DNA from 4 places in the Mesorhizobium sp. M8A.F.Ca.ET.208.01.1.1 genome. Region 1 is predicted to be linked to each of the others. Evidence: riboswitches for the same ligand, from Rfam matches in the RefSeq annotation. Region 1 holds a riboswitch; each other region holds the start of a gene.
The links. Region 1 has a riboswitch for thiamine pyrophosphate ahead of thiC (phosphomethylpyrimidine synthase ThiC). Riboswitches for the same ligand answer to the same signal wherever they lie in the genome.
Positions count from the first base shown of each region.

Region 1 (7,241 bases):
CCCCCAACCGACCTCCTTACTGATACGCACAGCGCCGATGTGTCGAAAGATGGCGCCGCTCATGCGGGCAGATCGACTTGGCATAAAGCCACTGTCATTCGGCTGTTTGCCTCTGGAGCTTCTCGAAAACAAACCGCTTGCCTTTGCGCACGCTGTCTTCGAGTGGGCTCGCCTTCGCCAGATGCGCCGCGATCGCGCTGGCCAGCACGCAACCCGTCCCGCGCATCGATACGGCAAGGCGTGGCAAGTCGAAGTGGATTGGTTCTTGATCGGAGCGCAATAAAATATCGGTTGATCTAGGTCCCGATGCGTGGCCGCCCTTGATCAGCAGGGCCTGAGGTCCGGCGGCCAGCAGTCTTTGTCCTTGTTGAAGCGCGCTTCCCTCATCCATCGCCAATTCCGAGCTGACAAGGAGCGCCAACTCGATGAGATTGGGGGTGACGAGACGGCAAAGCGGCATCAGATTGCGCTTCATGGCGGTGATGGCGCCTGCTTCCAGGAGCGCCCGGCCTGAGGTCGAGGCCAGCACCGGGTCAAGTACTGCCGGCACCTGCGGATTCTCGCGCAGCACGCCGGCAACGGCAACGACGATCTCAGCCGCCGCGAGCATGCCGATCTTGATGGCGGCCACCTCGTTGGCCTGCAGCGCGGCGCGCATCTGCTCGGCCACTAGGCGAGATGGCGAATGATGGATTTCCATGACAGCTTCGTGCGTCTGCACTGTCAGCGCGGTGACAGCAAGGCAGGTGCGCACGCCAATGGAAGAGATCGTCTCGATATCACGTGCAATTCCAGCCCCGCCGCTGGAGTCCGATCCGCCAACGACAAGCACATGCGGTTCTCGCCTCAGCGCCATCGATCTGTCTTTTCCATCCACTCTCTGGTGCGTGCTTCGGGATCGGCATTCAATGTAATGTCAGTCACCACTGCCGCGCTGTCGGCGCCAGCCGCGAAGACACCATCGAGCCGGTCCGGGTTAAGGCCGCCGATGGCCACCAGTGGAACAGGCGCGACCCGACGCTTCCATTCGCTGACCCGTTCGAGCCCTTGCGGCGCCCATTTCATCTTCTTCAGGATGGTCGGGTAGATGGGGCCAAGCGCGATGTAGTCGGGTTCGGCTTTTATCGCCGTTTCCAGTTCGATATGATCATGGGTGCTCAATCCGAGCCTCACGCCGGCTGCCCGTATCCGCGTCAGGTCGGCGGCTTGCAAATCCTCTTGACCGAGATGAACGAAGTCGCAGCCTTCCTCGATCGCCAGCCGCCAGTAATCATTGATGATCAGCTGGCACCGGTATCGAGCGCACAAAGCCTTCGCTGAGCGGATCTCCGCGCGTAATCCGGCCTCATCCATGGTCTTTATGCGAAGCTGAACCAGATTGACGCCGAGCGGCACCAGCCGCTCGATCCAGGCAGCGCTGTCGACGATCAGGTAGAAGGGATCGAGCTTCATGAAAAAACGGCCCTGCCGATCGTCGGCGTCGATGGCACGGCGACGTCGCGCGGTTCGAGCATTCCTGAGCTGAAAGCCTCACGACCGGCCTCGACCGCCTTGCCGAAAGCACGCGCCATGCCGACGGGATCGGCCGCCCTGGCGACCGCCGTATTCAGCAGCACGGCGTCAAAGCCGAGTTCCATGACGGTGGCAGCGTGCGACGGCCGTCCCAGCCCCGCATCCACGATCAGGGGGACGCCTGGGAAATGTCCGCGAATCGAGCGCAGCGCCGTCATGTTGACCGGTCCCAAGGCGGAACCGATCGGTGCGCACCACGGCATCAGGACCTTGCAGCCCGCTTCCAGCAGCCGCTCGGCGACGACGAGATCGTCGGTGGTATAGGGGAATACCGCAAAGCCGTCCTCGCACAGGATACGGGCGGCTTCGACCAGGCCGAACACGTCCGGCTGCAGCGTGTCGTGGTTGCCGATCACTTCGAGTTTGATCCAGGTCGTGCCGAAGACCTCGCGCGCCATGTTCGCGGTGGTGACCGCTTCCTTGACGGAGTGGCAGCCGGCCGTGTTGGGCAGGATTCTCGTGCCGAGCGAGCGGATCAGCGACCAGAATTTTTCGCCGGCCCTGCCGCCCGCCATCTCACGCCGCAAAGAGACGGTCACCACCGACGTGCCCGACGCCCTGACTGCATCGGCAAGGACGGCCGGCGAAGGATATTGAGCCGTGCCGAGCAGCAGGCGGGATTGAAGCGTCGTCCCCAGAAGGTCGAACATGCTAGCCTCCCTGCATGGGCGAGAGGATTTCAATCCGGTCGCCTTCGTTCAAGCAGAACGCCGTCCGGCTGGCTTTGTGCACCAGGTCGCTGTTGACGGCGGTGGCGAGCCAGTCGCCCTCATAGTCGAGCGCGGCAAGCAATTCGGCTAGCGTGGTGGCGGTGGCAACCTCACGCGCTTCGCCGTTGACGGTCAGTTTCATGAGCAAGCTCCTTGGTTCTGTCCTGGCTGAAAACCAGGTCGGCGGCCTGGCGCGCCATGGCGGGGGCGAGGAGAAAACCGTGTCGATAAAGCCCGTTGATCGCGATGATCCCGCCGTTCGTTTCGACCCGCGGCAGATTGTCGGCAAAGGCCGGACGAACGCCGACACCGGTTTCGACGATCTCGGCCTCGCCAAAGGCCGGGTGGAGGGCATAGGCGGCACTCAGCAGCTCCATCATCGAACGTGCCGTCACCGGACCGGCGGACTGGCTTTCAACCATTGTCGCGCCGATCATGAAACGGTGGTCGGCGCGCGGCACCGCATAGAGTGGAAAGCGCGGATGCAGCAGCCTGACCGGGCGAGACAGCGAGATATCAGGCGCGCGCAGGATCAGCATTTCGCCGCGAACGCCGCGCAGCCTGTCATCGGCTGCTGCCATTCCCGTGCAGTCGATCCAACGATCGAAACCGGAAATCCGCCTGATATCGACATCGAACTGGAATTCGACACCCATGGCCGACAACCTGTCATGGAGTGCCGCCATCGCCCGGCGCGGGTCGAGATGGGCTTCGTCGGGGAACAGCAGCCCGCGGCGAAAGCGGCCGGCAAGGTCGGGCTCCAGGAACGCGATTTCATCTCCGTCGACACGCCGATGCCCCCACGTGCGACTGGCGAACCGGTCAAGCTCACCGGCATCTCGCGGCATGGCCACGACCAGTGTTCCGGCCCGTGTCACCTGATCCGGCAGTGCCGCATCCCACCAGTCGGCGGCGACGCGTCCGAGATCCAGCACCGGCTGCTCGGCGCTTTCACGCTCGCACCATGGCGCCAGCATGCCGCCGGCGAACCACGAGGCATTGCCGCCAAGGGTCTGCCGGATCTCAGCGACTGTGACCGTCGCGCCGCGGGCGGCGAGTTCGAAGGCGGCGGTGAGGCCGGCGACGCCGGCCCCTTTGACCAACACCCTCATGATGGCTCCGGCGCCTCTGGCATGAGCGCTACGCCGGTCTCGTCAGCCGGCATGTAGAGATCGCCGCCCTCGCGGTATTTCGCCGCCATCGCCGCCATGCCTTCCTTCTGGGCTTCGGCGCGGATGTCGTGGGAGATACGCATGGAGCAGAATTTCGGCCCGCACATCGAGCAGAAATGCGCCAGCTTGTGCGCCTCCTTGGGCAAGGTCTGGTCGTGGAAGGACCGCGCGGTTTCGGGGTCGAGCGACAGGTTGAACTGGTCTTCCCAGCGGAACTCGAAGCGCGCGCGGGAAAGGGCATCATCCCTGACTTTCGCTGCCGGATGGCCCTTCGCCAGATCGGCGGCATGGGCGGCGATTTTGTAGGTGATCACGCCAATCTTGACGTCGTTGCGATCGGGAAGGCCGAGATGCTCCTTGGGCGTGACATAGCAGAGCATGGCGGTGCCGAACCAGCCGATCATGGCAGCACCAATGCCTGAGGTGATATGGTCATAGCCCGGCGCAATGTCGGTCGTCAGTGGTCCAAGCGTATAGAAGGGCGCCTCGCCGCAGACAGCGAGCTGCTTGTCCATATTCTCCTTGATCTTGTGCATCGGCACATGGCCGGGACCTTCGATCATCACCTGGCAATCCTTGGCCCAGGCGATCTGCGTCAATTCGCCGAGCGTTTCCAGCTCGGCGAATTGCGCCGCATCATTGGCATCGGCGATCGAGCCCGGACGAAGGCCGTCGCCGAGCGAGAAGGATACGTCATAGGCGCGGCAGATGTCGCAGATCTCCTCGAAATGCTCATAGAGGAAGCTTTCCCGGTGATGGTGCAGGCACCATTTGGCCATGATCGAGCCACCGCGCGAGACGATGCCCGTGACCCGGTCGACGGTCAGCGGGATGTAATGCAGCCGCACACCGGCATGGATGGTGAAATAGTCGACGCCTTGTTCGGCCTGCTCGATCAGCGTGTCGCGGTACACCTCCCAGGTCAGGTCCTCGGCGATGCCGCCGACCTTCTCGAGCGCCTGGTAAAGCGGCACCGTGCCGATCGGCACCGGTGAATTGCGCAGGATCCAGTCGCGAATGTTGTGGATGTTGCGGCCGGTCGACAGGTCCATCACCGTATCGGCGCCCCAGCGGATCGCCCAGACCATTTTTTCGACCTCTTCGGCCATCGAGGAAGTGACAGCGGAATTGCCGATATTGGCGTTGATCTTGACGAGGAAATTGCGCCCGATGATCATCGGTTCGCTCTCTGGGTGGTTGATGTTGGCTGGAATGATCGCCCGCCCGTGCGCCACCTCGTCGCGTACGAATTCCGGCGTGACGAAATCGGGAATAGCCGCGCCGAAGCTTTCACCGTCGCGTTGCAGCTTGCCGCGGGCGATTTCCCGGCCGAGGTTTTCGCGGATGGCGACGAACTCCATCTCGGGCGTGATGATGCCGGCGCGCGCATAGGCAAGCTGTGTCACCGCCTTGCCGGCCCTGGCCCTTAGCGGCCGGTTGCGAATGGGAAATTCCGGCGTCAGGCGCTCACCCGTGACGAAGCCATTGTCTTCCGGCCGCACATGGCGGCCGTCATAGGCTTCGACATCGCCCCGCGCCGTGATCCATTCGTGGCGAGGCCGGGCGAGGCCCTTTTCGATGCTGGTTTCGACAGTCTGGTCGGTATAGGGGCCGGACGGATCGTAGACGGTGATGGGCGGCTCGCCCGCTGTCGGATGGACGGAGATTTCGCGCATCGGCACTTTGATGTGCGGATGGAGGACGCCGGGCTTGTGGATTTTCCGTGAGGCAGGCAGCGGTCCCGTTGAGACGGCTGGGGTTAGGGCATTCATCTTGAGGCTCCTTTGCTCATGCATTGGAGACCCAGTTCTGTGCCGGAAGGATGAAAAGACGCTTTGGTCGACCTGCTTGAAAACAGGTCTTCGGGCGTAAACTCCCGCAAAGCGCTTGCACCGTCCCTACGCCAGTATGAACTGGATCAGGTTCAACGGGTCACTGCGCCGCGATAGCCAGCAGTATCTCAGCCCCTTGCCGGGACTCCCCTGGTGAATGTTTTCGAATTGACCGAGCCGACACTGCTTTGTCAAGCGCATTTCCACCTGCGGCGGTGATCGGCGACTAATGAAACCCCGCGCAAAGCACGGGCAAATCTCGAGAGGAAGTCACGCGCCGGAGACCAGCGCAGGAATGGCCAAAGGCTCATTCGCCTCGTCAAGGATCGAGAAACTGTAACGCCCATGTGCGTCAAGATCGACGGAGTAGCTCAGGCGATCGAGTATGTGATTGTCCTGGTCGAAGGTGATGATCCGCGGCTTCAACGAGGTGATATTCGCTTCGTCCAGGTATATGGAGTTGCAAACAATGATCTGGTCGTCTGGCTGGCAGGTGCGGGCAGCCGCACCATTGAGGATGCAGCATCGTGAGCCGCGCTCGCCGAAAATGACATAGGTCGAAATCCGCGCACCGGAATTCTTGTTCCAAATCTCCACAAATTCCATCGGCAGGATCCCGGCTGCTTCGCAGTGGTCAGGGTCCAGCGTTATCGATCCATGGTAGTTGAGGTTCGCTTCGGTGACGTAGATGCCGTGCAGCTTGCCAGCGACTAGTTTTCGCAATGGTCCTGTTTCCTATCATCATGGATGAATCGTCCCGCCATCCTCTGGGTGGCCGGGTTACCCCGCTAGATTCCGACGACGAGGGCGCCGCCGCTGAGACCAGCGCCCGCCGCCGCCTGTTGGGATCGAAATTCCGGCGGTGAACGGTTTGCGCTTGAAACAGCAGGTCGTTGAAAGGCGCGTCATGCAGCGCCCGAGCAGCTTCCACGGTCCACATCCGGTGGCCGTCGAAGGATTGAGCTTCACGCATGGTTTTTCCGAAATCGCTGCGTGCATTTCCATCCTGTTCCCCTTGCATTGGGCGACCTAGGCACCTTTGAACTTGGCGGGCTGGGTCGAAAAAGCGTCCGGTCGACCGCCGATTGTCAGGCCCGACGGACAAATTTCGCGGAGTCGAGCCCGATATCGAGGATTGGCGCGCTGTGGGTCAACCAGCCGATGGAGATCAGGTCGACACCGGTCGCGGAGACGGCTGGAGCCGTCGCCGGCGTTATCCTGCCCGACGCCTCGGTAATCGCCTGGCCGGCAACCATCGCCACTGCTTGGCGCAATTCGTCGACAGACATGTTGTCGAGCAGGACGGCGTCTGGGGCGAGGGCCATAGCCTCTTCTAACTGGGCTAGCGTATCGACCTCGACTTCGATCTTGACTAGGTGGCCGACGCTGCATCGCGCGCGCTCGATTGCCATGCGAATTCCGCCAGCGATGGCGATGTGGTTGTCCTTAATCAGGATGGCGTCGTCGAGACCGAAACGATGATTGGAGCCGCCACCGGCGCGCACGGCATATTTTTCGACCGCTCGCAATCCAGGCGTCGTCTTGCGCGTGCAGACGATTCTTGCGCCGTGGCCGCGGACCGCCGCGACGATCAATGCCGTCGCGGTGGCGATACCGCTCAGATGGCACAGAAAATTGAGCGCCGTCCGTTCCGCGGTGAGTATGGCCCGGGCCGGACCGCTGACCGATGCGATGGTCTCACCTTGCGCGATGTTGCTGCCGTCCGCTCGCTCCACTGTCATCTCGACATCCTGGTCGATCAACCTGAAAGCGAGCATCGCCAGGTCGAGACCGGCTATAGTTCCGGCCTCGCGCGCAGTCAGCACCGTTGTCGCATGATGGTCCTTCGGTACGATGGCATCAGTGGTCAAATCACCGGCCTTGCCAAGGTCCTCGAGCAGAGCTGCCCGCACCAGAGGCTCGAGCATGATCGTTGGAAGGGGGGATAGGTTCAT
Region 1 covers NZ_SRUT01000005.1:217,729-224,969, forward strand. Annotated here, with positions in the region: gene EN851_RS22925 (hydroxymethylpyrimidine/phosphomethylpyrimidine kinase) at 95-856, opposite strand; gene EN851_RS22930 (thiamine phosphate synthase) at 847-1,452, opposite strand; gene EN851_RS22935 (thiazole synthase) at 1,449-2,222, opposite strand; gene thiS (sulfur carrier protein ThiS) at 2,224-2,424, opposite strand; gene thiO (glycine oxidase ThiO) at 2,393-3,394, opposite strand; gene thiC (phosphomethylpyrimidine synthase ThiC) at 3,391-5,226, opposite strand; TPP riboswitch at 5,332-5,448, opposite strand; gene panD (aspartate 1-decarboxylase) at 5,557-6,009, opposite strand; partial or broken gene EN851_RS37290 (biotin synthase) at 6,125-6,226, opposite strand; gene nadC (carboxylating nicotinate-nucleotide diphosphorylase) at 6,375-7,241, opposite strand; gene EN851_RS22970 (L-aspartate oxidase) at 7,241-7,241, opposite strand, start outside.

Region 2 (7,241 bases), on a different contig from region 1:
GCCAACACTCATCGATCCCGCACCGCCCGGTGATGTCGTGGAAGGCTTCATGTGGGGCCGCGAATGGGTGCTTTTGACCTACAAGCACCCGCAGCTCCCCGGCTGGCTGCTCGAGGCCAGCCATCTCCTGACCGGATCGTTCCGCTGGCCGCAATATCTGCTGGCCCAACTGACGATCTCGGCCACGTTCGTCCTGGTCTATCTGCTGGCCCGCGACATGCTCGGACAACGCCGCGCGCTGGCCGCCGTGCTTTTGATGCCATCGGTCTATTTCTTCGGCTGGCCGACGCCGCAATTCAATCACGACTATGCGCAGATGCCGTTCTGGGCCGCGATCTGCTGGCTGCTGTGGCGCGCCGGCCGCGGTGGCGGGCCAGGCTGGTGGCTGGCGCTCGGACTGGTGTCGGGCGTCGGGCTTTATGCCAAGTTCTCCACCGGCCTGCTGCTTGCCTTCGGCGCTCTCTGGCTGCTGTCCGACGCGCGCGCGCGCAGTCGGCTGGCGACGCCCTGGCCGTGGCTTGGCCTGGCCGTTTGTCTCGCGGTCGCCGCGCCGTTGGCCATCGCACTCTACCGCATCGATTTCCTGCCGTTGACCTATTTCGCCGGCCGCGATGCCTGGGTAACCGAGCACCGTGCGCGCCTCTACTATATCGGTGTCCAGCTGGCCGGGTTTTCCGGCTTCCTCCTGGTGCTGGCGATATCAGGGCTGCTGCGGCGCACGTCGGCTCCGCAGGACCCCGTCGAGCGCGGTAAGCTGGTCTATCTCACCTGGATGGGACTTGGGCCGGCGACGCTGATCATGGTCGCCTCTTTGTTCACCGGCACCGGCGAGGCCTGGGGCGCGCCGATGTACAATCTCGTCGGCGTCGTCGCGCTCGCCTTTCTCGGTCACCGGCTCGGTGCCCCCGAGATGCGAAGGTTGGCGATCTGCGCCTTCATCTGCATCGTGGCCATGTCGGGGGCCTATGCGGTCATCCGCTGGACGGATTGCAATGTGCGCGGGCGGATGGACGCCGTCTGCTGGCCGGCGCGGCCGATCTCGGACGAGGCCGAGGCAATCTGGCACGCGGCGGTGCCGGGCCGGCTCGACATCGTCGGTGGCGACACCAATCTTGCCATGCTGGCGGGCCTCAACGCCTATGACAAGCCGTCTATCTTCACCGATCTCGATATGCGATTCGCGCCCTGGATCACGAGGCAGCGGTTGCGCGACCATGGCATGCTGATGGTTTGGTCGGGTCCTCACGTGCCGTCGCAGCTGCGGGCATGGTTGGACAACGTTCCGGTCAAGACCGTTCTTTTCAACTGGTCGCGCGAGGCGCCGCCTGTGGCGATCAGTTTTGCAGCCATTCCGCCTGGTATCCGATATCTGCCGGTCGCCGCCAGCAGCCGGACTCGGCATCCACGCATCTGAGGTGCCCCCCGTTCTTTAGGGGGCGCCTTTCACCGGTATTGCCGAATGGCCGCTCGTCCGACTGGACGAAGCAGGCGACAATGCCCATTTATAAGACTATCCAAATTTGTTGTCGCGCAATTCCCCGGAGAAAGCCGCCACAGTTTTCCCGGAATTGCCTTTTGAGGAGACGTTACATGACGACTTCGAGCGAACGTGCAGTGCTTGCCGGCGGCTGTTTCTGGGGCATGCAGGATTTGATCCGGCGCATGCCGGGCGTCCTCGCCACGCGTGTCGGCTACAGCGGCGGCGACGTGCCGAATGCCACTTATCGCAATCATGGCACCCATGCCGAAGCCATCGAGATCAGCTTCGATCCGGCGAAAATTAGCTTCCGCCAGCTTCTGGAATTCTTCTTCCAGATCCACGATCCGACGACGCGCAACCGCCAGGGCAACGATGTCGGCATGAGCTATCGCTCGGCAATCTACTACACCAGTGAGGAGCAGAAGCGTGTGGCGGAGGACACCATCGCCGATGTCGATGCCTCTGGCCTGTGGCCCGGCAAGGTTGTCACCGAGCTCGCTCCAGCCGGAGCGTTCTGGGAGGCCGAGCCCGAGCACCAGGATTATCTGGAGAAGTATCCGAACGGCTACACCTGCCATTTCGTCAGGCCGGGTTGGAAACTGCCGGTTCGTGAAAAGGCCGTTTCATAAGGCTCGCTGATCAGTCTTTGCGGCAGTGGGTTTAAGCGCCCGCCGATTGCCGCGAGGCCATATCAATAGCGGCTGTCAGCCCCGCCCGGCGGTTGACAGTCCGCGGCGCTGCTGACCAACTGCGCGGGTTGATTGATTTCAGGGGGAGCATGAGGAAACTCTACGAAAAACCTGTGTTGGTGAAGCGGGAAAGGCTCTCAAGTGTCGCCGCGGCAGGACCGCTTTCTCCCAAACCAGGCTGACGGCTCGGCCGGCCTTTTGGTCCTGACCGGACGGGTCCGTGACGGTGCTCGGATTGCCGGGCGATGTCTTGCCCCGCCGGATTTGAAAAGATGATTTCTTTCGAGCCTGTGGCCGGCGCCCGGCAGCTCAATGCAGTTTTCATCCTGGATGTTTCTGCTTACACCGGGCCTCTGCTTTCCGGTTGGATCGAGGCGGGAAACCGTATTGGCGCGATCATCGTGCCTGGCTTTCAGCGCCCATCCAGAGGCTTCAGCATTGGCAATTTTCGACGCCGGCTGAGGCGCCAGCTTCTGCTCAGGCGCTATCTCGGCAACACGCCGGTAAAGTTGATCGAATTCGGCCGGCCTTACGACTGGGATGAGCTTGGCCGGCAATTGCCTGACATCGCCGCGGATGTACTGATCTGCTACGCTTTCCCGACCTTGATCCCACAACAACTGCTCGGCCTCTTTCCCAAGGGCGGGCTTAATTTTCATCCGGCGCTGCTGCCCAACTACCGGGGTCCGCATCCTCTCCATCGCCTGGCCGCGGACGGCCAGCATGCCGTTCATGGCGGCGTGACATTGCACAAGATGTCCGCCAATTTCGATGACGGCGACATCCTCGGACAGGTGCCGTTCTCGGAAGCGCACTGGGCAACGCGGCGGGATGTGGCCGACAGCGTGGCGACCGCGATGCGCGCGTTGGTGCGCGAGGTGGCGCCAGCCTATTGCAAGGATTTGGTGTCCGGGACGCGGCAGCCAACTGGTGATTTCGTCTGGGCGCGACTTGAGCGGAACCACATGGCGATTTCATCCGACATGTCGATCGAGCACGTTGCCCGATTGTGGCACGTCCTGGGCGGCAATCCCGGTATCTATCTGGACGTTGCCGGCCGCGAAGTTCGGTTGGCCTTTCAGATCGCGCGACTGGGCCCGCCAACTGGAAAAGGTCCGGTCAGGCGATGGGGGAGGGTGGAGTTCGATCTTGCCAATGGCCGGGTTCGATACCTCACTTATGGCCGCCTGCTCAAACGGCTGATGAAAATGCACACCGCATTCGCACGGCCAAAAGCCGGAAAACCGTGCCCCGAAATAAGAGTGTTTGGCAAAGTGATCAGCGAATCGGCGCCAGAGGTACCGCCAGCCGGTCGTGGCGGATAGTGAAACCAATGCGCATGGAAAGCGCGGAACTTGCATCCGCGCTTTCCCTGCTGCGAAAACTACGTACCGCAGTTCTTGTCGTTCACGGTCGGCGCGGTCGCCCTGCCATTGGCATCCGTCTGCGCGCTGGTCGGGCAATTCTGGTCCGCGTTGGAATTCATTCCGCCCGGCGTGATGGTCGGGCTGTTGGTTGCACCCGGATCGAGCCAAATTCCCGGGCGCCGGCACCCGGTTGTGCCCGCGCTGGCGCAATGCTTTTGGCGCAGCTTGCTGAAAAAACAGCTTCCCCAACCGATCGAATGGTGCTTTAACGCCGCCATCCACAGGGGTGCTCCGTACGGTCGGGGCTGAGACGGGGGCGGCAAGCCCACAGACCCTAGAAGCTGATCTGGGTAATACCAGCGGAGCGAGGCGGGCGATGTTTTCAGGCGCACAGGTTTCCCTATATCCCATGGCCGACGATTTTGTCGGCGTCATCCTGGGTGCGCTCGGCGCGCTCGATCCGTATCGCGACAAGCTCAGGATCGAGACCGACGACATCTCGACCTTGCTGGTCGGGCCCCCCGAGGTGCTATTCCCGGCGCTGCGCGACCTTTTCGTGGCTGCGTCTGGCAGCGGTAAGCATTGCGTGCTGTCGGCGACCATTTCGCGTGGTTGCCCAGGTGAGCCAGACGATCCGATCTGCCGCTCCGACACGTTTGGCGGCCCTGCCGGGCCACTCGGCCCGCGCAAGCAAGCCGCCATTTCCGCCGTGCGCGGCGCGCCCGCCACTGGGCAGCCAGCGGCGGCGCAGTTCTCGCTCTATGTGATGGGCACGGACGACCACATGGACGAGATCTATGGCTGCATCGATTTCCTGAAGCAGTCCGGCGTCTACGATCGCTCCAAGAATTTCTGCACCAAGCTGCGCGGCGATGCCGGCGCGATCTTCTCGGCGCTCGACGAAGCCTTCTGCCGCTTCGGACCAGGCGCCGGCCACGTAACCCTCGACGTCACGGTTTCGGCCAACAGTCCCACTGCCGTTTGAACCGTTCGCGCCGACGCGCGCCGTCAAGGTCATCCTCTCGTGGCTTCATCGTCGTTCAACCCGCGTCAACTCACGGGCTTCCTCGCCCAGGCGGCGCCGGCCGTGATATCGATCGGCCTGGTGCTCGTGGCGTGGGAACTCTACGCAAACCATTCCGGCATCAAGCCGACGGTTCTGCCGGCACCCTCGCGCGTCTTCGAACAGGCGATGCTCAATCGTGACGCGCTGCTCGACAACGCCATTCCCACCATCCGCGCCACGCTGATCGGTTTTGCCTGCTCGCTCAGCGCCGCCTTCGCGCTGTCGATGCTGGTCGACTTCTTCCAGCCTTTGCGGCGCGCGCTGTTTCCTGTCTTCATAGTCAGCCAGACCTTGCCGCTGGTCGCCATCGCGCCATTGGTGGTGCTGTGGTTCGGCTTCGGGCTGACGCCCAAGATCATGCTGGTGGCACTGGTCACCTTCTTCCCGATGCTGGTGGCCCTGGTGCAGGGCTACGAGGCTACCGAGGTCGAGATCGGGCAGATGCTGAGCGCCATGGGAGCAGGGCGCTGGCGGGTCTTCATCCTGGCACGGTTGCCTTCGGCGCTGCCTTATTTCTTCGCTGGCCTCAGGATCTCCATCACCTATGCCGTCGTCGGCGCCATCTTCGCCGAATATGCGGGCGCGGCCAAAGGGCTGGGCATCTACATGCTCAACGCCAAAAACAATTTCCGTCCCGACCTGGTGCTCGCCGCCGTCGGCGTCAGCGCCGCCCTTACCCTCGTCCTGTTCGGGCTGACGGTGGTGCTGCAACGACTTGCCATGCCCTGGGAAAGAGCCGCTGGCAGGCAAGCCGCCCGAAAAGGCCCGCAAGCATGAGCCGGCTCGAATTGCGGCATATGCGCAAGGCCTTTGGCGGGCTCGAAGTGCTCGCCGACATTTCGCTGCGCGTGGATGCCGGCGAATTCGTCTCGATCCTTGGGCCTTCGGGTGCTGGCAAGTCGACGCTGTTCCAGCTTCTGACCGGCGCCGAGCATGGCGAGGGCGAGATGTTTTTCGACGGCGCGCCGCTCGACGATCATGGCAGGCATTTCGCCTTCATGCCGCAGCGGGACGCGCTGATGCCGTGGCGGCGCATCCTCGATAACACGACGCTCGGGCTCGAGGTGCAGGGCCTCGGCCGCAAGGCGGCGCGGACGCGTGTCGCGCCGCTGTTTGCCGAGTTTGGGCTTGCCGGCTTCGAGCGGCATTTTCCGGCGCAGCTTTCAGGCGGCATGCGGCAGCGCGCGGCACTGCTGCGCACTGTCGTGCAGGAACGCGACATGTTGCTGCTCGACGAGCCGTTCGGCGCGCTCGATGCACTGACGCGCGCGGCCATGCAGCGCTGGCTCGAACAGATGTGGCGGCACCATCGATGGACGGCGTTGCTGATCACCCATGACGTGCGCGAAGCCGTGTTCCTGTCAGACCGCATCTATGTGCTGTCGGCCCGGCCTGCCCGTGTCGTGCGCGAGATCCAGGTGCCACTGCCGCGCCCGCGCGATCCGACCAGCGCCGCCACACGGCAGGCCGGGGCACTCGAGGCCGAGATCCTCGACATTCTGCTCAACCTCCAGCCAACCAAAGGACATGACCATGACTGACTTGACGCGAAGGCAGGCTCTGCTGCTCACCCTTGCCGCTAGCGTACCGCTGGCCACCGGATCGAGCCGCTCCTTCGCGGCAACGCAAAAAGTCACTGTCGCGCTGGACTGGACGGTCAACACCAACCACATCGGGCTGTTCGTCGCGCGCGAAAAGGGTTTTTATCGCGAGGCCGGTCTGGAGGTCGATATCGTGCCTTACAGCGACACCGGCGCCGGCACGCTTGTCGCCAACCGCGTCGCCGATTTCGGCATCAACGGCACCATCAGCCTGTTCACCCAGAAGACCGCCGGCGCCGACTTGAAGGCCGTCTATGCCGTCGTGCAGTCCGAAACTGGTCGGCTGGTGTTCAATGCGGCGCGCAGCGAGATCAGGAGCCCGAAGGATCTGGATGGCCTGACCTATGGCGGTTTCGGCAGCGCCTGGGAAAACGCACTGATCTCGACCATCATCCGGCATGATGGCGGCAAGGGCGATTTCGAGACGGTGACGCTCGGCACTTCCGCCTATGAGGCGCTGGCCAACGGTTCGGTCGACTTCACGCTCGAAGTGTCGACCTGGGAGGGCGTCGAAGCCGAACTCAAGGGCGTCAAGCAACGCAGCTTCGTCTATGCCGACTATGGCGTCCCCGACGAGCACACGACGCTCATCTCTTCGAGCGAAGCGTTTCTCCAGGCAAATCCCCAACTGGCGTCGTCCTTCATCCAGGCAACGCGGCGCGGCTATCAGTTCGCGGTGGATCATCCAGAGGAAGCCGCGACGCTGCTGATCGCCGCCAACAAGGATGCCCTCACCAATCCGGCGTTGATCCAGGCTTCGCTGAAGGCACTGATCGACGGGCACTATCTGCGCGGGCAAGACGGCACCATCGGCATCATGGATCCCGCCAAGATGGAAGCGATCGGCTCCTACCTCCTCGCCGCGGGTATCCTGCATGATGCCGATGGCAAGGTTGTCGCGCAACGTCCGGATTTCGTGGGATATTTCAGCAATGGGTACCTCAGATAGGTGCCGACGCTGAGACTGCGAAAAGGTCGTATCGTCCGATGCTGGAGGCGAGGATGTCGCTAGGTCGCAGCCCGACAAAACCGCGGCTA
Region 2 covers NZ_SRUT01000001.1:2,182-9,422, forward strand. Annotated here, with positions in the region: gene EN851_RS00025 (glycosyltransferase family 39 protein) at 1-1,414, shown strand, start outside; gene msrA (peptide-methionine (S)-S-oxide reductase MsrA) at 1,591-2,109, shown strand; gene EN851_RS00040 (formyltransferase family protein) at 2,679-3,494, shown strand; gene EN851_RS36115 (hypothetical protein) at 3,525-3,845, shown strand; TPP riboswitch at 3,809-3,922, shown strand; gene EN851_RS00050 (YkoF family thiamine/hydroxymethylpyrimidine-binding protein) at 3,913-4,521, shown strand; gene EN851_RS00055 (ABC transporter permease) at 4,561-5,379, shown strand; gene EN851_RS00060 (ABC transporter ATP-binding protein) at 5,376-6,143, shown strand; gene EN851_RS00065 (ABC transporter substrate-binding protein) at 6,136-7,152, shown strand.
Region 2: linked by a shared signal. The riboswitch ahead of EN851_RS00050 (YkoF family thiamine/hydroxymethylpyrimidine-binding protein) and the one ahead of thiC (phosphomethylpyrimidine synthase ThiC) in region 1 are both predicted to bind thiamine pyrophosphate.

Region 3 (7,241 bases), on a different contig from region 1:
AATGTCCCGGCCCGTGTCACCTGACCCGACAGCACCGCATCCCACCAGTCGGCAGCGTCGCGTCCGAGATCCAGCACCGGCTGCTCCGCGCTTTCGCGCTCGCACCATGGCGCCAGCATGCCGCCGGCGAACCACGACGCGTTGCCGCCAAGGCCATGCCGCATCTCGGCGACTGTGACCGTCGCGCCGCGGGCGGCGAGTTCGAAAGCGACGGTGAGGCCGGCAACGCCGGCCCCTTTGACGAGCACCCTCATGATGGTTTGGGAGCCTCCGGCACGACCGGTACGCCAGTCTCGTCCGCCGGCATGTAGAGATCGCCGCCCTCCCGGTATTTTGCCGCCATTGCCGCCATGCCTTCCTTCTGAGCCTCGGCACGGATGTCGTGGGAAATGCGCATGGAGCAGAATTTCGGCCCGCACATCGAACAGAAATGTGCCAGCTTGTGCGCCTCCTTGGGCAAGGTCTGGTCGTGGAAGGACCGTGCGGTTTCGGGGTCGAGCGACAGGTTGAACTGGTCCTCCCAGCGGAACTCGAAGCGCGCGCGCGAAAGGGCATCATCCCTGGTTTTCGCTGCCGGATGGCCCTTCGCCAGATCGGCTGCATGGGCGGCTATCTTGTAAGTGATCACCCCAATCTTGACGTCGTTGCGGTCGGGAAGGCCGAGATGCTCTTTCGGCGTGACGTAGCAAAGCATTGCGGTGCCGAACCAGCCTATCATGGCGGCACCTATCCCTGAGGTGATGTGGTCATAGCCCGGCGCGATGTCGGTCGTCAGCGGCCCCAACGTGTAGAACGGCGCCTCACCGCACACTGCGAGCTGCTTGTCCATGTTCTGCCTGATCTTGTGCATGGGGACATGGCCCGGGCCTTCGATCATCACCTGGCAGTCCTTTGCCCAGGCAATCTTGGTGAGTTCTCCAAGTGTTTCCAGTTCGGCGAATTGCGCCGCGTCGTTCGCATCGGCGATTGAACCGGGACGAAGGCCGTCGCCGAGCGAGAAGGAAACGTCATAGGCTCTGGCGATGTCGCAGATCTCCTCGAAATGCTCGTAGAGGAAGCTCTCCCGGTGATGGTGCAGGCACCATTTGGCCATGATCGAGCCGCCGCGCGAGACGATGCCCGTGACCCGGTCGACGGTCAGCGGTATGTAGTGCAGCCGCACGCCGGCGTGGATGGTGAAATAGTCGACGCCTTGCTCGGCCTGCTCGATCAGCGTGTCGCGATAGACCTCCCAGTTGAGGTCCTCGGCGATGCCGCCGACCTTTTCGAGCGCCTGATAGAGCGGCACCGTGCCGATCGGCACCGGTGCATTGCGCACGATCCAGTCGCGGATGTTGTGGATGTTGCGGCCGGTCGACAGGTCCATCACCGTATCGGCGCCCCAGCGGATCGCCCACACCATCTTTTCGACCTCTTCGGCCATCGACGATGTGACAGCCGAGTTACCGATGTTGGCGTTGATCTTCACCAGGAAATTTCGCCCGATGATCATCGGTTCGCTCTCGGGATGATTGATGTTGGCGGGAATGATTGCGCGTCCGCGCGCCACCTCGTCGCGCACGAATTCGGGTGTGACGAAATCTGGGATCGCCGCGCCGAAGGCTTCGCCGTCGCGTTGCAGCTTGCCGCGCATCACCTCGCGGCCGAGATTCTCGCGGATGGCTACGAACTCCATTTCTGGCGTGATGATGCCGGCGCGCGCATAGGCAAGTTGGGTCACCGCCTTGCCCTGCTTGGCCTTGAGCGGCCGATTGCGTATCGGAAATTCCGGTGTCAGGCGCTCGCCGGTGGCGAATCCATTGTCTTCCGGCCGGACGTGGCGGCCGTCATAGGCTTCGACATCGCAACGCGCCGTGACCCATTCGTGGCGAAGCCGGGCAAGGCCTTTTTCGATGCTGGTTTGGACTGATGGATCGGTGTAGGGGCCGGACGGATCGTAGACGGTGACGGGCGGTTCGCCGGCCGTCGGATGGACGGAAATCTCGCGCATCGGCACCCTGATCTGCGGGTAGAGGACGCCGGGCTTGTGGATTTTCCGCGAGGCGGGCAGTGGTCCCGTCGACACGGCGGGGGTGAGGGCATTCATCGTGAGGCTCCTTTGCTCATGCATTGGAGACCCAGTTCTGTGCCGGAAGGATGAAAAGACGCTTCTGTAGACCTGCTGCAGCAGGACCTCGGGCGTAAACTCCCGCAAAGCGCTTGCACCGTCCCTACGCCAGTATGAACTGGATCAGGTTCAACGGGTCACTGCGCCGCGAAAGCCAGCAGTATCTCAGCCCCTTACCGGGACTCCCCTGGTGAATGCCTCAAGTTGAATGGGCCGGTGCTGCTTTGTCAAGCGCCTTCGGGCGCCTTCGGGCGCCTTCGGCCGGTGGCGACGTCCGGCGGCCGGCCGAGCGGAGAGCTCGCGCATGCATCGGGGACAAGTCACGCCCCGTAGACCAGGGCTGGAATGGCCAAAGTCTCATTCGCTTCGTGAAGGATGGAAAAACTGTATCGGCCATGTGCGTCGAGATCGACCGAGTAGCTCAGGCGGTCACGGATGTGGTTATCCTGGTCGAAGGCGACGATTTGCGGCTTCAGCGAGGTGATTTGCACCACGTCCAGGTAGATGGAGTTGCAGATATGATCTGGTCGTCGGGCTGGCAGGTGCAAGCGGCCGCTCTATTCAGGATGCGGCATCGGCGGCGTTCCCGATACCAATGATATCTTGCGGGCAACTTATGCAATCACCGGCTTCGTAAAACCCGACGGCGGCGGCCGTGTCCTGGCGCTGAGGATGTGCCGCTGTTCCAGCAGAGAAATCGCGTGGGCGCGGAGTTTTCGCTCTGCGAGGAAGAGTTGACGCAATCGTTTAGCTTGCTTGCAGTTCGTAGAGACCCGCCTTTGAAAGCAACTAAGCTATTGCATTGATATGTTGGTGCGCGATCGATCGCTACATAGCCGGCCGCCATTATCCGAGTATTGATCCGCCGGTGTTCGTGTTGCCGTATATGGCAATCCCTGCGAGATCGTCGCGGCCGGATCGGCCGCACCCTCTAGTCATAAAAGGGGAAGCGACCGAGAATTCCGCTGCCGAAAACTTCTCTGGCTTGGCTATGCATGCGGTAGATGAGATCGCCGCCTACCGCGACCTGGTCGAGGAAGGCATCGACGCCCAGTTCGGACAGCCTGGTTATCGCAATGCGTTAGCGGCTCAGACTTGCGGTCTCGAGAGCGGCCTTTGGGGGTCACCTCTTTTTTGTTTCAGAGGTTGGAAGACGGCTGCTCGTTACCCAATAGAAATGGCGACTACGGAACGCGATCGATCGCGGCCATCAGGAAACACCTGTCTTCGGCTCAACCTCGACATGGCGTCCGATCGACCGCAGATATACAGCTATCTCGTCCATGAGATGATCGCGTTCGCCGTAGATCTCAGCAATCCTGCGCAGCTGTGGCTCGACGGACCTCCGTTGCGCCGGCGTCAAATCAGCATCGCCAAAGACATATCCCAAGTTGCCAATCGCGCAAATGTTGCAGCCGGCCTCCACAACTGCTTGCACGAATGCCGGAATGTCTTTTTCTTGCATAGTCTTCATGTCGAACCTCTCGTGAATGGCGTGCTTGCGCGCCCATGCTGCCTTTTCAGCGTGTCCTCTGGGCGGCGCAAGCCTTGAGCGTAATTGTGCCGGGCAACCTCGACTATCCCGTCTGCCACGCTCTTTAGAGTCGGTGGGGTCTGGTGATTGCAGGCTGGGCCACTCAAAAGCCTGCAAGAAGAAAGTCATGGCGACCATTGCTCAAGATCGCGAGGGTGCGTGCAAGACCTTCCGTTGGCAGTCATGCACGCTCACCCAGCAACTGGGTATTGAGCAACTGGGTCTCACGTCGCGGGTCTCGTGTGCTTCACAGCCGAAAATAAGGTACCACCGTGGCTATTCTCAAGTGCAGGCTACCTCTTCAGGACACGGCGGAGTGCCTTCCGACGCACCCCTGGTGCAACGTGCGACCTAACGAGACACATCTCGTTCGCGTTCCCTCGACCTTTCTTCGTATTGCTGCTTGCCCTGCGATTTCAGGCCCTCTGCTAGCTTCTCGGCCGCTCTTTGGCCTGCAATGTCACTATTCAAGATCATATCCGACATCCCTGGATGGTCATAACCGTAATGCGCATGCAGTTTCCCTCACGAGCAGCGCCTATCCGTCGATTAGTTCGTCTTCCGGAACCCGAAGCCCTTTTTATCCGGCGTACCTATCCACCATTCAACCGGTATACCTTTCCCAACTTTGGCGGACCATTTACCTCAGGCATGATCATCTCGCGTGACATTTTTTTTTGGCGCCATCATCGCACGTGGCATTTTCTAAAAACCAAGACGTGTCAATTTGTAAAATCAAGGATGCGGCCGCGCCCGTTGCGAGGATTTGCAGGTAGCTCTTCAGCCCCAACACGATGTGTGAGGCGGCGGTGGAAAAGGCAACCGACGGCGTCGACGCGTCCTTTGATGATCGCAAGCGATATGCTTCGTCGCGAGCCCAGATTGCGGTCTCGGGCACAAGGCGAGATCACAGTTCTGCGATCTGTGGTAACGCGAGCCCGCAAAGCGCCGCTGCGGCCACCGCTTTTGGAATCTGGACGAGATTCGTCGTCGTCTGAGATCAGTTGATCGAGCAGTTCGCGCGCGCGGGACGCGCTTGCGGTGCAGTCTCTCCCGCGAGCTCGCCCGTGACCTTCTCATCGACGACATCCGAGAGCTGCGCGGACGGCCCTATGACCTCGTCGCTGTCGCCGGCGGCTGGAAGCACCTGACACGGCCGGCCTATGCCGATGCCATCCGCGCCTGCGGAAGCAGCGGGCGTGCCGTGGACCTGACGTGGTCGGACGTGCTGATGCTGATGTGCATCGGCACTTCCAGCCGATTACCCGCGCCGAATTGTCGTCGGTTTTCGGGAAGTAATCAGTCGCGACCTGATCGGCCATCTGCGGCACCGGCCTGATCGCGTCGAACCCGCGCAGTCCGACGCCCGGCGCTCCCTACACCTATGTGACGACAAAAGCGTCCTGCTCGAGTTCGGCCTCGACACGCTTCGCGATCTCCCGGACTGCGAGGCGCTCGAGGATGCCGGGCTGCTGAGCAGAGATGAGCTGCTTGCTGGTGAAATTATGCCAGAGTTGGCTAGTGGCCATGAGGATGCGGGTTTGGATACGGAGGAATAGCTTGGCGCTGCAGACGCTGTGGCCACCGGGCTTGCGAGTGCTTCCAGCTTTCCATAGCGAATCTAGCGCGCCCAAGGGCGTCCGAAATTTGTAGGCAAATTTCGGACATGGACACGGTCAGCGACGTCAAGCAGGCAGCGGTATGCGGCCTCTGCACCGCTGTCGCCCAAAAATTCGTGGCCATGGGCAAGCCCCACTTGAGACCCCCAGAGAGAACGCTCGTGAGCGATGGAAACGGTTTTGGTCCAAAGCTTGATACAGATGGCCTGCAGATGGGTGTAGGGTTTCAAAGCGCTCGAAGACGCGCCTTCGCAGAGTTAAAAGTCCGCGACGAACTCGTGTGTCGTTTGTCGCCAACTGCAAATTCGATAGTTAGCGCAATTATACTGCGCCGAGTCTGCCATCTCGAGCCCCAAGGGTTTGTGAGGCCTCTCGGCTCACCACCGCCTTTGCTAACCGCCGTGATTCCAAAGACGCGTGCCTTTACGGAGGGGGTCAAACGGCCTATATTATTCTTTATAAGGAGAAGAATAATGGGCACACTTGCTCGCATCTACACCCCCGCAGAGGCAGCCGCCGTCAGCGGGATAGGAATCAAGGCCGTGCACAATGCGATCGACAAACGCATTGTCGATACTGTGCCAAGCACTGCTCGGCGCATCGGTGGGGTCGTCCGACGGGCATTGACCGGCGAGGATTTGCTGCGGCTCAAGCTTTGGTATGGCGTGGGTGCGACATTGCCCGCTGATCGTCGCTACCGCCTGTTCGAGGAAATCAAAGCTGCCCCAAGGGCCAAGACCGTAAGGGCCGACGACCTGCTGATCGTCGACGTCGCCGAGGCACGTAAACAGCTCAAAGCGCGCATCGTGGATCTTGATGAAGCGGAGGCCGCCATCGGCCGCGTTAAAGGGGTGATGGGCGGAGAGCCTGTCTTCAAAGGAACCCGCATCCCTGTTCGTATGATCACGACGATGCTAGCGCAGGGCGCAGATGAAGCGGAGGTTCTGGAGGGATATCCGAAGCTAACGCCGCGCGTGATTGAGCTCGCCAGAATGTGGGTCGCCGCGCACCCGGTTCGTGGGCGGCCTAAGAAGCTGGTCGAGCAGGGCGTGAAAATAAAGTCGTCGAAGCGCGTGGTTTTGAAGGGCGACCCAGGTCCGTCGGCCAGGTCGAGACGCGTGTGACCTCGTGAGGTTTCTGATCGATGAGTGCCTGCACACGTCTCTGGTTGCGGTAGCCCAAGAACGCGGACATGAAGCAAACCACGTCAACTGGCTTGGGCTAAGCGGCGAAACCGACTGGGACCTCATGCCGCTCATTATCGATGAGGATTTCACCTTCGTCACCAACAATGCTAAGGACTTCAGGAAGCTCTATGCCAAAGAACCGGTTCACGCCGGCCTGATTATCGTCGTCCCTCAGGTCGGGCCTGAAAAACAGAGAGAGCTCTTCGATGCTCTCCTCGAGGATCTTGGCCCAGAGGAATTCCTGATTAATGAAGTTATCGAAATCGAGATCGAAAACGGCATTGCAATCGTAACACGATACGATCTGCCGTCGCCCTAGCTGAGGCTGCGCGATCTCCGCTTATGACCGACCCGGTTGCCAGTCGCTCATCTGCAAAATGTTACCGCCGAGTTTTGCAAACGCGCGTTGGCGGCAGGAGAAAACGAGAATCTGCTGATCGTGTGATTGACGATGCAAAGCGTCGAACATGCGCTCGATGCGGTCGTCATCGGAATAAACCAAAGCGTCATCCAGGATAACCGGTGTGGGTCGGCCGTCGCGGGCAAGCAAACGGGCGAAGGCCAGACGTGTCAGAACCGAAAGCTGTTCTCGCATGCCGCCACTCAACCTATCGACATCCTCATCCTGACCATTGCGGCGAACGGTCTGTGGCAACAGTGTGTTCTCGTCGAACACTATGGAGATGTCATCGAATAGCAATCCAAGCAGCGGTCGCAGCTCGGACATGACCGGCTTCAGATAAAGATCGCGTGCCGTCGAGCGCGCAGCGACCAGCGTCGTGCGCAGCCGGTCG
Region 3 covers NZ_SRUT01000004.1:115,907-123,147, reverse strand. Annotated here, with positions in the region: gene thiO (glycine oxidase ThiO) at 1-254, opposite strand, end outside; gene thiC (phosphomethylpyrimidine synthase ThiC) at 251-2,086, opposite strand; TPP riboswitch at 2,190-2,306, opposite strand; gene EN851_RS20105 (hypothetical protein) at 2,428-2,655, opposite strand; gene EN851_RS37860 (hypothetical protein) at 3,318-3,779, opposite strand; partial or broken gene EN851_RS37260 (SMC-Scp complex subunit ScpB) at 4,678-5,200, shown strand; gene EN851_RS20090 (DUF433 domain-containing protein) at 5,734-6,384, shown strand; gene EN851_RS20085 (DUF5615 family PIN-like protein) at 6,389-6,766, shown strand; gene EN851_RS20080 (ATP-binding protein) at 6,788-7,241, opposite strand, start outside.
Region 3: linked by a shared signal. The riboswitch ahead of thiC (phosphomethylpyrimidine synthase ThiC) and the one ahead of thiC (phosphomethylpyrimidine synthase ThiC) in region 1 are both predicted to bind thiamine pyrophosphate.

Region 4 (7,241 bases), on a different contig from region 1:
GGGCGCGCCAGCACGCGCGCCAGGATCAGCCGCGCTCGCTCGCCGCCGGACAGCTCGCGCACCGGCGTGCGCGCCTGCTCCGGCTTGAACAGAAAATCCTTCATGTAGGAGACGACATGGCGCTGCTCGCCATTGATGACGAGGTTCTCGCCGCGCCCGTCGGTGAGATATTGCGCCAGCGTCTCCTGCGGGTCGACCGCCTCGCGCTTCTGGTCGAGCGTGGCGATCTCCAGATTCGTGCCGAGCCGTATCGAACCAGCGTCCGGCGCCAATTCGCCGGTCAGCATCTTCAGAAGCGTCGTCTTGCCGGCGCCGTTCGGTCCGACGAGGCCGACGCGGTCACCGCGCTGGATGCGGGTCGAGAACCCCTTGACGACGGTGAGGTCGCCAAAGCTCTTCTCTATGTTTTTCGCCTCGATCACCAGCTTGCCGGATTCGGCCGCGTCGCTGGCCACCATTGTCGCGGTGCCCTCGGCGCCGCGATGGCCGCGAAAGCGCTGGCGCATGGTCTGCAGTTCGCCGAGACGTCGCATGTTGCGCTTGCGCCGTGCCGTCACGCCGTAGCGCAGCCAGTGCTCCTCGCGCACGATCTGGCGGCCGAGCTTGTGCTGCTCGCGCTCTTCCTCCTCCAGCACGAGGTCGCGCCATTCCTCGAAATGGCCAAAGCCCTTGTCCAACCGGCGGGTCTGGCCACGGTCGAGCCAGACGGTGGCACGCGACACACGCTCGAGGAAGCGGCGGTCGTGCGAGATCACGATGAGCGCCGAGGAAGTCCGGACGAGTTCCTCTTCCAGCCATTCGATCACCGACAGATCAAGATGATTAGTCGGCTCATCAAGGAGCAGGATGTCGGGCTCCGGCGCCATGACGCGGGCAAGGGCGGCGCGCCTGGCCTCGCCGCCGGACAGGTCTGCCGGCCGCTCCTCGCCCGACAGGCCGAGATGCTCCATCAGATAGCTGGCGCGGTAGGGATCGTCGGCCGGGCCGAGCCCGGCCTCGACATAGGCCCGCACATTGGCAAAGCCGTCCATGTCGGGCATTTGCGGCAGATAGCGGACAGTCGCCGAAGGCTGGCGGAACACCTCGCCGTCCTGCGGTTCGATCAGGCCGGCGGCGATCTTGAGCAGCGTCGACTTGCCGGACCCGTTGCGGCCGACCAGCGCGATCTTGTCGCCGGCCGACGCGGTCAGGGCGGCGCCATCGAGCAGCGGCGTGCCGCCAAAAGTCAGTCTTATCCCGTCGAGATTGAGAAGGGGCGGGGCCATGTCAGCTTTCGGGCAATGGATAGGGATGGGCGAGCAGCAGCGCGCGGCCGTGGCCGAGCGCGATGTCGAGGCGGCCCTTGACCTCGTTGGAAATGGTCAGCGACGATCCGAAAGCCACCTCGACCTTGTCGAGCGGCCATTTGGCGCCGGTGACGGTCAGGCCGGAGAGTTCGGAAAAGCCGAGAATAGAAAATAGCGTGCCGTCGGTATAATCGAAGCTGGCCCTGCTGTTGAGCAAGGGGACACCCTCCTGGGCGCCGCTGGTCAAAAGCACATCCGTTCCGGCCTCGGCCAGCCGCAGGCCAAGCGCCAGATGCAGAAAGGCGTGATCGGCGCGCTTGCCGCCGAAGGCGCCCGCCAGCACAAGGCGGGTCGCTCCACGCTCCAGTGCGGCCGCGATTGCCAGTTCGCCGTCGGTCTTGTCCTTTTCCGTCGGGAAGGTTTGCTGGGGCACGGCGGCGAGATGGGCGGGCAGATCGGCCGGAACCGAATCGAAATCACCGACCCACAATTCCGGCACGAGGCCCAGCATCCGCGCATGACCGATGCCGGCGTCGGCGGCGATCACGCGCGAGCCTTCGACCTGGCGGTCGAGCCGGGGCGTGCGGAGGAGATCGCCGCCAAGCAGGATGGTGAATGTGCTCATATCCCGTCGCCTTACCAGCCCGTCACGGGAAACGGAAGGCGGCAAACTCCCACTTGCGTGTCCCACCCGCCGGGCCTATGTGTCGAAACGCTCTAACGGGGTGCCGGACGCGAATATCGCGGGCCGGCTGAGAGGCAGTCTCGCCAACCCGCTGAACCTGATCCGGTTTGTACCGGCGGAGGGATTAGACGTTTCGGACAGTCCGACGCCTCAATTCCTTTCAACGCAAACGAAGGAGGCGCCGATGCGCACGTTTTTATATTCTCTCATCGCAGCCACGGCGGTGACGCTGTCCGGGCCGGCCTTGGCCAAGGACAAGCTCACGGTCTACACCTATGAGAGCTTCACCGCCGACTGGGGTCCAGGCCCCGTGGTGAAGAAGGAATTCGAGGCCGAATGCGGCTGCGATGTCGAGTTCGTCTCGGTCGCCGACGGCGTGGCGCTGCTCAACCGCGTCAAGCTGGAAGGCGCTTCGACCAAGGCCGACATCGTGCTCGGCCTCGACACCAATCTCACCGCCGATGCCAAGGCCTCCGGCCTGTTCGCGCCGCATGGCGCGGTGAGCGATGTCAACGTGCCGGGCGGCTGGAGCGACGATACTTTTGTTCCCTTCGACTACGGCTATTTCGCCGTCGTCTACGATACGCAAAAGCTGAAGTCGCCGCCGAAAAGCTTGAAGGAGCTGGTCGAGGGCAGCGCCGACGACAAGATCGTCATCCAGGACCCGCGCACCTCGACGCCCGGTCTCGGCCTGCTGCTCTGGGTGAAGTCGGTCTATGGCGATAAGGCGCCGGAGGCCTGGGCCAAGCTCAAGACCAAGGTGCTGACCGTGACGCCGGGCTGGAGCGAGGCCTATGGCCTGTTCACCAAGGGCGAGGCGCCGATGGTGCTTTCCTACACCACCTCCCCGGCCTACCACATGGTCGCCGAGAACACCGAGCGTTACCAGGCGGCGTCTTTCGAAGAGGGCGAGTATCTGCAGATCGAGGTCGCCGGCATCACCACGACCGGAGCCAAGAACCCGCTGGCGGAAAAATTCATGGCCTTCATGACCGGACCGAAATTCCAGGACGCCATCCCCGAGACCAACTGGATGTTCCCGGCCGGCAAGACCGACAAGCCGCTCAACCCGGCCTTCGACAAACTGGTCAAGCCGACCAAGACCCTGCTGTTCAGTCCGGAGGAGGTCGCGGCCAACCGCAAGGCCTGGGTGGATGAATGGCTGGCGGTGATGAGCAAGTAGTTGGCTGTATGATCCGAAGATGAATGCTTTACGGCGCCCCCCTCTGTCCTGCCGGACATCTCCCCCGCTTGGGGGGAGATTGGCTGTCATCGGCGATTTCGCCAATCGCCAACATTGCAGGAATGAGCTGGGCGCCGGAGCTGCTAATCTCCCCCCTCGTGGGGGAGATGTCCGGCAGGACAGAGGGGGGCGCGAAGGAACGCGACGCACGTTAAAGGCCTTTCGTGCAACCCGCGTCTGATCCCCGCATTACCGCCGGCAGCGTAGCGCTGGCGGCGATCGCGCTCTTGATCGGCGGCGCGTTTGCCGGGCTGCTTGTCGAAGGCGCACACGATCTCTCCGGCGCCTGGGCGGCCTTCGACCCTTATCTGTTGCGCGTCGTGCGCTTCACACTCTGGCAGGCGGCCCTGTCAACGCTGCTCTCCGTCGGGCCGGCCCTGTTCGTGGCGCGGGCGCTGTCGCGGCATCCACGGTTCTTCGGCCGCGCCTTCATTCTGCAGCTCTTCGCCGTGCCGTTGGCGCTGCCGGCGATCGTCGCGGCGCTCGGCATTCTGGCGCTTTATGGCCGTGCCGGCTATTTCGCCGGCCTGTTCAACTGGGTTGGCGGCCAGGGCTGGCCGGGCATCTACGGCCTCTCCGGCATTCTCGTCGCCCATGTCTTCTTCAACCTGCCGCTGGCCACCCGCCTGTTCCTCGAGGCGCTGCAGACCATCCCCTCCGACCAGTGGCGGCTGGCGAGCCAGCTCGGCATGGCGGCGCGGCCGGCGTTCCGGTTGATCGAATGGCCAACACTGCGCGCCGCCATGCCCGGCGTCGCCGGGCTCGTCTTCATGCTCTGCATCACATCCTTCACCATCGTGCTGACGCTTGGCGGCGGGCCGGCCGCGACGACGCTCGAAGTCGGCATCTATCAGGCCTTGCGCTTCGATTTCGATCCCGCGAGGGCTGTCGCGCTGACATTGCTGCAGATCGCCTTGACCTTCATCGTGGTGCTGGCGCTGACGCGGCTCGGCGCCAATGTCGTCGGCGACACCAACCTGCCGGTCGCGCCGCGCCGCTATCTCTCCGTCAACGGCACCGAAGCCACACTGAATGCCTTGCTCATCGGATTGGCGCTGCTGTTCGTAGCGGGACCGATGGCGGCGACCGTGATCGCCGGATTGAGCGCCGATCTCGACCGGCTGGCCGGCGAGACCGCTGTCCGGCAGGCGACACTCACCAGCGCCGTGCTCGGCTTCCTTTCGGCGCTGCTTTCGGTGATGCTCTCGTTGGCATTGACAATGGCGCTGCGGGCGCTGGCATCGAACCGCCGCTCCGGCCCAATGACACTGCTCGAACACGCCACCGATACCGGCGCCGGCTTTGTGCTGGTCGTGCCGCCGATCGTCGTCGGCGCCGGTTGGTTCCTTCTGTTGCGCCACGTCGGCGACGTCTTTGCCATCGCCCCGCTCATGGTCGTCACCGTCAACGCTGTCATGGCGATGCCTTTCGCGCTGCGCGCCATCCGCCCCGCCTATGATGCGGCAAGCGAGCGCCACGAACGGCTCTGCGCACAGCTCGGCATTTCCGGCTGGGCAAGGCTGAAGCTGGTCGACTGGCCGTCGCTGCGGCGGCCGCTCGCCACCGCCTTCGCGTTCGCCATGGCGCTGTCGCTTGGCGATCTCGGCGTCATCGCCCTGTTCGGCAGTGATTTCGTACAGACCTTGCCCTACCTTCTCCTGGCGCGCATGGGCAGCTACCGCACCCAGGACGCCGCCGGCCTGGCGTTGTTGCTGGGCCTTGTCTGCCTGGTACTGGTGCTGGCAGCGGACCGGCTGGGAAAGGGGATGGCCCGCGATGTCTGACGGTGCGGCTGACGCCAATGGGGTTCCGGTGCGGCTGGACAAGGTCTCGTTCAGTTATCGCGAGGCATTGTTCGCTTTCGATGTCGAGTTCACCGCGACGCAAATCACTGCCATCATGGGGCCAAGCGGTTCGGGAAAGTCGACGCTGCTCAATCTGGTGGCCGGATTCGAGATGCCGAGATCCGGCCGCGTGCTGATCGGCGGGGGCGATGTCAGTGGTGAGCCGCCGGCCGTGCGTCCGGTGTCGATGGTGTTTCAGGAGAACAATCTTTTCGCGCATCTTTCCGTCGAGCAGAATGTCGGGCTCGGCCGTTCGCCATCGTTGCGGCTGACCGATACCGACCACGCCGATATCGCGGGCGCCCTTGCGCGCACCGGTCTTGCCGGCAAGGAGAAGCGGCTGCCGCGCGAACTTTCGGGCGGTGAGCGCCAGCGCGTCGCCCTGGCTCGCGTGCTGGTGCGTGACCGCCCGGTGCTGCTGCTCGACGAACCCTTCGCCTCGCTTGGGCCCGCCTTGCGCGACGACATGCTCGACCTGGTTGCTGGCCTTCATGCCGAGCGTGGCATGACGGTGCTGTTCGTCACGCACCAGCCGCAGGATGCCCGCCGCATCGGCCAGAAGGTGGTGTTTCTGGACAATGGCGCCGTCGCCGCCACAGGCACGGCGGACGATTTCTTTGCCGGGGCTGGTCCAGAGGCGTTCCGGCGCTATATCGGTGCGGGTGCCGGGGATGCCTTATCACGAGATATTGCCCGGAAGCGGACATAATTTACGCTCAAACCGGCCCGAGGCGATGTGGCGCTTGCTTGCCATGACTGGAGTAGTGTGGCTAGGTCCGCTCGATACCGTCCGGCACAGGCCGTGATTTGCCTACAGCATCTGCTGCCCGCCCCGAGGGGCGCGTGACGGACGCTGTAGCAGTTTGTTTTGCGCATGGCATGATCATGCGCAAGGACCTGAAAGGAAGCCATTCTGGCGATCGGCGTTGACAGGCTACGAATGAACCCGCTGGCGCGCTTCCTGGCGCTGGCTGGCTTTGCCGTGGCGCTGGCGAGCTGCCAGATGTTCACGCCTCCGGAGGTCCAGGAATCCGGCTTCCAGCCTTCCGACAAGCCGATCACGGTGGACAATGTCGCCGCCAACAACAAGCTAGCCGAACTCGCCAAGGCGCAGCATCCGCGCATCCTGGCGACCTATGGTGGCGAATATTCCGATCCCAAGCTCGAGCGCATGGTCGCCAAGGTGGTCGGCAATTTGACCGTGGTGTCGGCCAACCCGACCCAGACCTATCGCATCACCATCCTCAATTCGCCCAACGTCAACGCCTTCGCGCTGCCGGGCGGCTATCTCTACATAACGCGCGGCCTCTTGGCGCTGGCCAATGATTCGTCCGAGCTCGCCGCCGTCATCGCGCATGAAATGGGACACGTCACCGCCAATCATGGCCTGCAGCGCCAGCAGTTGGAGGCCGAGGAAGGCCTTGCGACCAAGGTCGTCTCGGATGTGCTCGGCGACAGCCCGACCGCCAAGGCAGCACTGATCCGCGGCAAGCTCAGGTTGGCGCAGTTCTCGCGCAACCAGGAACTGGAGGCGGACGCCATCGGCATCAAGTCGATCGGCGAAGCCGGCTACGATCCCTATGCCGCCGGCCGGTTCCTGCAGTCGATGTCGGCCTACACCGATTTCCGCTCGATCAGCGGCGCCACCGACGCCAGCCTCGACTTCCTTGCCACCCATCCCAACACGCCACAGCGCATCGATCTGGCACAGCGCCACGCCCGCCAGTTCGGCGCGCCCGGCTTCGGCACGCGCGACCGCGATTCCTTCCTCGCCGGCATAGACGGCCTGCTTTACGGCGACACGCCGGAAGAAGGCTATGTGCGCGGCGAGACCTTCCTGCATCCGGGCCTCGGCGTGTCGTTCACGGTGCCGGACGGTTTCATCATCGACAATTCGGCGGCAGCGGTGACGGCGACCGGTCCTGGCGACATAGCGATCCGCTTCGATGGCGTTTCGATCGACAAGAACCGCGCCTTGACCGACTATATCAGAAGCGGCTGGGTGGCTGGCCTCGACGACAGCACTGTCAAGCAGGAAACCATCAACGGCAATGAGGCGGCGACCGCGCATGCCGGCGCCGAAGGCTGGCAGTTCGATATCGCGGTGATCCGCGCCGGCGGCCAGGTTTACCGATTGCTGACCGCGGCGCCCTCGGCCAGCACCTCGCTGGAAACGGTGGCGC
Region 4 covers NZ_SRUT01000002.1:985,371-992,611, reverse strand. Annotated here, with positions in the region: gene EN851_RS15370 (ABC-F family ATP-binding cassette domain-containing protein) at 1-1,265, opposite strand, end outside; gene EN851_RS15365 (thiamine diphosphokinase) at 1,267-1,911, opposite strand; TPP riboswitch at 1,998-2,112, shown strand; gene thiB (thiamine ABC transporter substrate binding subunit) at 2,156-3,154, shown strand; gene thiP (thiamine/thiamine pyrophosphate ABC transporter permease) at 3,379-4,998, shown strand; gene thiQ (thiamine ABC transporter ATP-binding protein) at 4,991-5,767, shown strand; gene EN851_RS15340 (M48 family metalloprotease) at 5,999-7,241, shown strand, end outside.
Region 4: linked by a shared signal. The riboswitch ahead of thiB (thiamine ABC transporter substrate binding subunit) and the one ahead of thiC (phosphomethylpyrimidine synthase ThiC) in region 1 are both predicted to bind thiamine pyrophosphate.